One region of the Sinomonas sp. B1-1 genome, then DNA from elsewhere that is predicted to be linked to it. Evidence: riboswitches for the same ligand, from Rfam matches in the RefSeq annotation. Region 1 holds a riboswitch; the other holds the start of a gene.
The links. A riboswitch is a leader RNA that binds a small molecule or an ion and turns the genes downstream of it on or off. The one in region 1 is predicted to bind cyclic di-AMP.

Region 1 (4,403 bases):
TTCCCGGCGAGCACCAGCACGAGGGCGCGGCGGAACGTGACCACCGCGAGCGGTTCATAACCAGCATTCAGAACGAGTGTGCGCATGCGCGTTCCTCTTCACGGCCGCACCCGGTCAGGGGCACAGGGCCGGCTGCCCTGTGCGTAGCCGGGCTGGATCGACTCTCCAAGAGTACTGAACGGTTGAGTGATTAAACGAACAGGCGGGATGCGGCGCCCCAACCGTCGGCCGAAGTTCACGCGCGCGTCATGTTCTGACCGGCGCGGATTAAAACCCTCAGGCGCCCCATTCCTCGCGGTATGGGGCGCCTGAGGCGCGCGTTCCCGGGGCCGTTCGCAGTGCCCGGGAGGGCGGTGTCGTGTGGATCAGCCGCCGACGCGGATGAAGACCGGGCCGGAGCCCACGTTCACGCTGAACAGCGCGGTGGTGCCGCCGTTCCACCCGCCGTGGACGGCCATGCCGTTGCCGACGTACACGGCGATGTGGGCCAGGCCCATGCCGCCGTTGGCGTAGTAGGCGAGGTCGCCGGGCTGGGCCTCGGCGGCGCTGACCGTGCGGCCGAGGGAGAGGTAGCCGGCCGGCCAGCCGTGGTAGTGGATGCCGACGGCGGCCAGCGAGTTGGTCACGAGCATCGTGCAGTCCTGGGCGACACCCAGCTGGGCGTACGCGGCGGCGGCGATGGCGGCACCCTGGCCGCTCGCGGCGGCGGGGGCCGGGGCGGGAGCCTGCACAGCGGTGCTGGCGGCGGCCTGCACCTTGGCGGGAGCCGGAGCCTGGGCCTGCGGGGCGGCCTGGGCGACGGGGGCCGGGGCCGGCTTCTCGACGACCGGGGCGGCAACGGACTCGACGGCGGGACGCTCGAAGGTGACGGCGGCCGTCGTCTCGGCCGAGATCGGCGCCTGGACGGCGCTCTCGACCTCGAGGGCAACCGGGGCCGACGCCTCGCGCTGGGACGAGACCTCAGCAGCGTTGGCGGCGACGCCGCTGGTCAGGACGAGGCCGCTGGCAGCCGCGATGACGGCGGCCTGGCGGCCGACACCGCCGGCGTTCTCGGTGACAGCCTTGGCGATGATGGCAAGGGAGGAGGTGTTGTCGGCGCGGTGGCGCCCGATTCCTGCACGGGTGGTCATACGGGTGAGTTCTCTCTCTCGTGTCCCTCAGGCCGCAGGGGGACGGCCCTCGGAAGGCGCCGCAGCGGGGGTCACCGCCGCGCCCGGAAGTGGATGGTTCTCAGCTGAGGGTGTAGAAGACGGACGAGCCGGTCGCGGCCACGGCGTGGAGCAGCGTGCCCTGCGAGGGGTTGAGCGCGCTGATCATCATCCCGTTGCCGACGTAGATGCCAACATGGGCGCCGCCGTTCTGGACCACGAGGTCACCGGGGGCCGGAGTGGCGGTCTGGCGCATGATGCTCCATGCCTGGACACGCGGGATGCTGATGCCTGCCTGGGCGTAGACCCACTGGGTGAAACCCGAGCAGTCCCAGCCAGCAGGAGTGGTGCCGCCCCAGACGTAGGGGTGGCCGATGCCCGTGTAGGCGATCGCCGCGAGGCTCGAGCCGGCGGCGTTCACGGTGGCGTCCACAGCGGGCGACGACTTCGTCGCGACCGCGGCCTGCGCGGTAGCGGTCTGCGTCTGCGCGGCCGGAGCGGTGGACTGGGTCTTGACGGGCTCGACGACGGGCGCGGCGACCGACTCAACGGCGGGGCGCTCGAAGGAGACCTGGGCATCGGTGGACGCGACGACGCTCGGCACAGCAGTGCTGGCCACGTCGGAGAGGGCGGAAGCCTCGCGCTGGGCTTCTGCAGCCTGCGCGGGGAGCCCGGCGCTGATGATCAGCCCGGACGCCGCGGCGATGACGGCCGCCTGGCGGCCGATGGTGCCTGCATTGTCGGACACTGCCTGCGCGACAGCTTCGAGCGGACGGGTGCGGACCGGTACGGCGCGATGGCGCGCAGTCATGGTGCGTGACGACACAGAAGTAGCCTCTCCCAGTGCCTACGAGGTGAGCTGTCGGGTTCGGATTGGAAGTATCCGGCCTCCCGGCTCGCGCCGGGCTGCTTAACCCCAAGGCCCTCCCTGAGGAGGACCAGAAGTGGTTCCCCCGCCTCTGCCAAGCGGTGTGTGCGAACGGCTTCGGAGAGTGGCAGAGCTAGGCATTCTCTCCGAATGTTCCAACTTGGTAGGAGCTGGAACAGGAACGACCCTACAGGACACCGGACCATATGTCACATTCGGATCACGGTGTGTTTATCGAGGATCACGAAAAGGACACGACGAAGGGCGCGCGCCCGAAAGCACGCGCCCTGGAGGGCTGGAGAGGGCCGCTAACGCGGCTCAGAGCCAGCCGTTGGGGTCGACGACGTCGCCGTTGACCATGACCTCGAAGTGGAGGTGGCAGCCGGTGGAGGCACCGGTCGTGCCGCTGAGGGCGATGAGCGCCCCGCGGTCCACCTTCTGGCCCACCGAGACCGAGAACGAGGAGAGGTGGTTGTAGGTGGTCTCGAGCCCGTTGCCGTGGTCGATCACGACCCGGTTCCCGCCGCCGTAGGGGTGCCATCCGGCGAAGGTCACGGTTCCGCCGGCGGCCGCCTTGACGGAGGTCCCGCACTGGGCGGCGAAGTCCTGCCCGCGGTGGAACTCGCCGGCCCACCCGCTGATGGGGCTCACGCGGTAGCCGAACGGAGAGGTCTTCTCCATGGAGTCGAGGGGGGCGCCGAGGGAGTGCTGGGCCTGGGCCGGCGTGACACCCTTGGCAGACTCGGCCGTGAGCATCTGCTGGAGCTGGCCGTCCGGGTTGAGTGCACTGCCCACGGAGGCCCGGCTGAAGGCGACGGACGCGTCCTCGGGCGCCGTGACCTCGGGCAGGACGGCCGTGTCGACGACCTGGGAGGCCTTCGAGGCGGCGCCGGCCTCGATGGCACCGGTGGCGGTGGGGACCGTCACGGTCAGGACAAGGCCCGTCGCGGCGAGTGCCACCCCGGCCTTCTGCCCGACCCCGGCGACCGAGGCGATCTCGGCGAGCTGGCGGACGGGGCTCTGGCGCTCGGCGGCGCGGCGGCCGCGCCTGCTGGCGTCTCGGGGGCGGAGGCCCGCGGCATGGTCGACATCGGCGAACGACGGCGACTGGGCGCGACGTCGACCGCGGACAGCTTGCTGGCTCAAGCGAATTCCCTCTCTCGTCAAGCGCCTGCGAAGTTAGCTGTCGGGTTCGAGCCAGAGAGTCCGGACTCGGCCCAGCCGCGCGGGTCTGGGCACACGGGTATCCACGGATGGATCCTGCGTGCCAGTGTCCCGAGCGTGCTGCGGGCTTCACCCCAAGGCGGCCTCGGCCGCCGCTGGTGGTTCCCCCGCCTCTGCCTTGGATTGCTGCATCCCGGTCCGCTGGCAGAGCTCGGCGTGCGGCTGGGATCACGCCGAAGTCCCGGCGCTTGTCCTCCAGCATAGAGGAACTCAAACCCGATGTAACGCTTTCGTGACCTTTAGTGAGAGGAAGCTCACGCCAAATTGGCGTCTGGCGGGTTACTCCACCGAGTAGAGGTTTTGTCCTCTTGTGTGAGGCCTTGTGCGACTCCCCGGTAACTACGCGGCTCGCGGGCCAGCTATGCCACCGAGACGAAGACGTGCGCCGCAACCTCGACCGGCAGCTCCAGCGCGCCGTCGACCATTGCCACGCGCACCGAGATGTAGTCCCCCACCCGCTCGAGGGCGACCTTGGCGCCCGGACGGATGCCGCCCTCATCGAGCTGTGCCAGCAGCTCCGGGTCCACCTGGATCGGCTCGGCGAGCCGGCTCACCACGACCCGGGAACCCGGGGCATAGGTGTCCATCGCCTCCACGAGCGTGACGACGCCGTCGGCGAACCCCTCGGAGGGGGTGCCGCCGAGGGCCTCGAGGCCGGGAATGGGGTTCCCGTAGGGCGACTCCGTGGGCCGTCCGAGCAGCTCGTACAGCCGGCGCTCGACGCGCTCGCTCATGACGTGCTCCCAGCGGCACGCCTCGTCATGGACGTAGGGCCAGTCCAGCCCGATCACGTCGGAGAGGAGGCGCTCCGCGAGGCGGTGCTTGCGCATGACCTCGACCGCCCGCCTGCGGCCGTCGAGGGTCAGCTGCAGGTGCCGGTCCCCTGAGACGACCACGAGGCCGTCCCGCTCCATGCGTGCCACGGTCTGGGAGACGGTGGGGCCGGAGTGGCGGAGCCGCTCGGCGATGCGCGCGCGCAGTGGGGTGATGCCCTCCTCCTCGAGTTCGAGGATGGTGCGCAGGTACATCTCGGTGGTGTCGATGAGGTCGGACATGCGGTGCTTCGAGCTCCTCGGGCGGTGGGGCGGTGCGGACGGCGTCGCTGCCGCAATTCTAGCTTATTTTGAACCGCTCAGATTAGACGGGACTCCCGGGCGCAATGG
Region 2 (4,403 bases), on a different contig from region 1:
ACCACGAGCAGGAGCATCGTGGCCAGGACCAGCTTGGTCCGCAGGTGCCACGTGTCCGGGTTGCGCCAGCTGTGCCCGGGACGCGGCTCGGCGGCGGAGAGGGATCCCACGGAGGCCATCACCCGTCGGCTGGTTTGATGACGTAGCCGGCGCCGCGCACGGTGTGGATCATCGGGGGCCGGTCGACGTCGATCTTCTTGCGCAGGTAGGAGATGTACAGCTCGACGATGTTCGCCTGGCCGCCGAAGTCGTACTGCCACACCCGGTCGAGGATCTGGGCCTTGCTGATCACTCGCTTCGGGTTCTCCATCAGGTAGCGCAGGAGTTCGAACTGGGTGGCGGTGAGCTGGATGTCCTCGCCGCCGCGGGTCACCTCCCGGGTGTCCGTGTTCAGGACGAGGTCTCCGACCACGAGTTCGGCGTCGTCCTGCGCGGCCACGCCCGAGCGCTGCACGAGTCGGTGCAGGCGGAGCATGACCTCCTCCATGCTGAACGGCTTCGTCACATAGTCGTCGCCGCCCGCGGCGAGGCCCGTGATCCTGTCCTCGACCGCGTCCTTCGCGGTCAGGAACAGCGCGGGGACCTCCGGCATGAACTGGCGGATCCGGCCGAGCACCTCGACGCCGTCGAAGCCGGGCATCATGACGTCCAGCACCAGCACGTCCGGGCGGAAGTCCCGCGCGGCGGCGACAGCCGAGGGCCCGTCCCCGGCGATCTGCACGCTCCAGCCGGCCATGCGCAGCCCCATGCTCATGAGGTCCGCGAGGCTCGGCTCGTCGTCCACCACGAGGGCGCGGATCGGGGTCCCATCGGGGTGTGTGAGGGCGGGCAGATTGTTGACGGAGAAGGGGCTTGCCATGGTTCCAGCCTCCCGTGACGGTTTAGTCCCAGCCTGAGCCTCAGCTTTGAGCGAGCTGTGGACGCCCGCGGTGACCAGACTATCCCCGGTCACAGCCAGTCCTGCAGGGTGGCACAGCGTCGCCACAGGGACGGAACCAACTCTTGGGAGCAGGACACCGCGACCCCAGGAGGATTCAATGTCCGGCGAAGACCAGCAGAGGCCCCACGAACCCGGCCACGCCCAGCCAGGCCAGAACCCGAACCGGCCAGGCCAGCAGGCCCGGCCCTCCGTCGAGCCGAGCGTGCCGGGAGGGACGCACGACGCCGCGTGGCAGCAGGGCGCCCAGCCCGCCGCCGGATGGGGTGCCCCGGCCCCGCAGCAGGGCCAGCCCGCCGCCGGCTGGGGCGCCGCTCCTCCCCAGGGGCCGGGCCGGCGCGGGATGTCCCGCACCCAGAAGGGGGCTGCCGCCGCCGGCATCGCCGTCGTGCTCGCGGCGGGCGCCGGGGCCGCCGTGTATGCGGCGACCGGCTCCACCAGCGGCGCAGGAACCGCGCAGGGCGGCGTGGGCCAGCCGGGTGCGAACGGTCAGCCCGGCACAGGCGGCCAGTCCCGCTTCGGCCAGGACGGCGGTGCTCAGGACGGCGTGGCGCCGGACGGCTTCGGCCCCGCCGGCATGGGCGCCGGCACCATGGGACAGGTGCTGCACGGCGAGTACGTGGTGCTGCGGGACAGCCAGAACGTGACGATGGTCATGCAGACCGGCACCATCACCGCGGTGTCGTCGGGATCCGTGACCGTGAAGAGCACCGACGGGTTCCAGCAGACCTACGCACTGACCGCTCAGACCGAGTACCTGAGCCGGACGGCGGGCCGCAGCCAGCGGGGGTCCCAGTCAGGGTCATCGTCCGGGTCGTCGTCGAGCCTCGCCATCGGCCAGACCGTGAGCATCACGGCCCTCAAGGATGGACTCTCGGCGCTCACCGTCAGCGAGACTTCGGCATCGGCCGGCTCGAGCAGCTGACCCCCGACGTCCTGCCGAGCACGACGGCGCCGCCCACCTCGCGCTGAGGTGGGCGGCGCCGTCGTGCTCTGTCCCCCTGCTGCCGCCGTTCGGGCGGCCGGTCACTGCCAGCTGGTGATCAGTACCAGTTGTTGGCGAGGTGGAAGGCGAGGGCGTTGGCGGGGGAGCCGTACCGGGACTTGATGTAGTTCAGGCCCCAGTCGATCTGGGTGCGGTAGTTGGTCTGCCAGTCGGCGCCGACGCTCGCCATCTTCGAGCCCGGGAGCGACTGGACGATGCCGTACGCGCCGCTCGAGGCGTTCGTCGCGGTGGTCCTCCAGCCCGACTCCTTGGTCCAGAGGGTCTCGAGGGCGCTCATCTGGTCCTGGCCCCAGCCGAAGGCGGCGAGGCGGCTCGCGGCGTACGCCTTGGCGCCCGCGGGGTCATCGACGGGCTGGGCGGCGAGCGCGGCGGCTGCCTTGTCCGCCGCTGCCTTGTCAGCGGCAGCCTTGTCGGCGGCGGCCTTTGCGGCCGCCGCCTGGTCCGCCGCTGCCTGGTCGGCGGCAGCCTTGGCAGCGGCAGCCTGGTCCGCGGCGGCCTTCTCGGCAGCTGCCTGGTCCGCAGCCGCCTGCTCCGCCGCGGTCTTGGAAGCAGCGGCGTCAGCGCGGAGGGCCGCCTGCTCGGTGGGGCCGGCGGCGATCGACTGGGCGATCGAATCGCCCGAGGCTTCGGGAATGCTGGCCTCGACAGACGAGGTGCGGGCCAGGCCGTTCACGTTGGCCGTGGCTGCCGCGCCGCCTCCGGCGACCGCGAGCAGGCCGAGGGACAGTGCGACGACGGCGCTGCGGTGGCCGAGCTTGTCGAACGCGCTGCCGGACTTGGCGCCCGAGGACGCGGCAATGCGGGCGAGGGGGGAGGAGTGGTCGAAGGCGCGGCGGCGGCCATGAGGGCGCGGGGCAGCGCGGAAGGGGGACTTGCTCAAAGCGGATGGGCCTCTCGTTGGCGCCTGCGAAGTTAGCTGTCGGGTTCGGATGCGAGCCATCCGGCCCTGCCGATGGGCATGGGCTTCACCCCAAGGGCGCACCTCCGCTCGGGAGAGCGGGCGCGGCCGCCAGGTGGGTCCTCCGTCTCTGCCTTGAACTGAACGCAACGGGCCGCCGGCAGAGTTCGGCGAGCGGGTCCCGTGGGCACCCGCCGTTCTGCGGGCACCCATACACCGTACGGGAAGCTTCCGTCATTGTCACATTTGGGTAACGGCAGATTTGGCGTCGCACTAGCTGACCGAAGGGTCGGTTGTCTACCTGACGCGGCCGGGTCTCCGGCGCGCGTCCACAGCCGTCCACATTGTGAGATTCCGCCTAGTTCAACGGAAGATGAACGGAAGGAGTCCTTTCGCCGAAGATCCTTCGATGAAAACTCGACCATCTCCCGAAACTGTGAAAATCTTGATTCATAACAGGCCTGCGCCGAATCGTGATGCTGATCACAAAGGCCTCGCTGATCTCAACATGTGAGACGAAAGCGGCATTGTTACTTGCCTGTAGGCATTGTTACGCCGCACACTCTCAGTGTGAACAAAGACTCAACAGCACCTGCAGCCGCAGTAGCCCTCGCTGGCTCACCCGCCAGCCTCGAGCCGCGCTGTTGTCGAATGTCGAGCTGACTGCACCACCCCAGCGTTTAGCCCCAGTCGTTCCTCCGCCCAGCGTCGGGCAGCACCTACCCACGCGGGCGATCTGCTCCGCATTCGAAGCCTTCACGGCTAGTTCTCTCGAGGTCTGATCCATGTCTGTTGCTTCCGGCTACGTCCACATCTCTGTCCGCAACGCCCAGAAGTCCCAGCCGGGCCACCGGCAGCCGTTCGGCTCGCGCTTCCCCGGCCAGGCCGATGCCCCGGCTCACCCCGGAGCCCAGCAGGGGCTGCGGGCAGCCCAGCCCTTCCGCTCCCTGGCCGAGGACTACGCCCCGATCACCGCCCCCACCCCGGTCGTCCCCGCGGGGCCTGAGCCGGTGCGGGCGGTCACCCCGGACAACGTCGCGCATGGCTTCGTCCTCTACGTGGGCCTGTCCGAGCAGCAGGCCGCCGCGGCCGGCACATCGATCGCGCGCATCGCCCAGGAGATCCGCGCGTACGCGCAGAACCTCGTCGAGGGCGTCGAGAGCTACGCGGCCGTCGCGGTGGCGCCGGCCTCCGCACCCGGCTCCTCGCTCGACGTCGTGCGCTCCACCTTCGGCGACCCGACCATCGCGGCCCGCCAGCAGCGCCCCGAGCCCCGTCCGGCCCCGCAGTCGGACGCCCGCCCGGCCGGCGTCCTCATCGACCTCGCCCGCCGCGAGGTCCACCTCGACGGTGAAACCCTGAACCTGACGTTCAAGGAGTTCGAGCTCCTGAACTTCCTCGTGGAGAACGGGACGCGGACCGTGAGCCGTGACGAGCTGCTCGAGGGCCTCTGGAAGAACGCCGAGGAGATCCCGAACGAGCGCACGATCGACGTGCACATCCGCCGCCTGCGGTCCAAGCTCGGCCGTCTGGCGAACACTGTCCGCACCGTGCGCGGGCAG

Region 2: linked by a shared signal. The riboswitch ahead of ACQ5BE_RS10950 (hypothetical protein) and the one ahead of ACQ5BE_RS11650 (C40 family peptidase) in region 1 are both predicted to bind cyclic di-AMP.

Annotation. Positions count from the first base shown of each region.
Region 1 is NZ_JBCHVF010000007.1:78,118-82,520, forward strand. It holds gene ACQ5BE_RS11640 (HNH endonuclease) at 1-86, opposite strand, end outside; gene ACQ5BE_RS11645 (NlpC/P60 family protein) at 366-1,130, opposite strand; gene ACQ5BE_RS11650 (C40 family peptidase) at 1,231-1,959, opposite strand; cyclic di-AMP (ydaO/yuaA leader) riboswitch at 1,979-2,143, opposite strand; gene ACQ5BE_RS11655 (M23 family metallopeptidase) at 2,335-3,162, opposite strand; cyclic di-AMP (ydaO/yuaA leader) riboswitch at 3,169-3,381, opposite strand; gene ACQ5BE_RS11660 (metal-dependent transcriptional regulator) at 3,600-4,295, opposite strand.
Region 2 is NZ_JBCHVF010000006.1:100,537-104,939, forward strand. It holds gene ACQ5BE_RS10935 (HAMP domain-containing sensor histidine kinase) at 1-110, opposite strand, end outside; gene ACQ5BE_RS10940 (response regulator transcription factor) at 119-859, opposite strand; gene ACQ5BE_RS10945 (hypothetical protein) at 1,038-1,862, shown strand; gene ACQ5BE_RS10950 (hypothetical protein) at 1,981-2,823, opposite strand; cyclic di-AMP (ydaO/yuaA leader) riboswitch at 2,830-3,024, opposite strand; gene ACQ5BE_RS10955 (winged helix-turn-helix domain-containing protein) at 3,627-4,403, shown strand, end outside.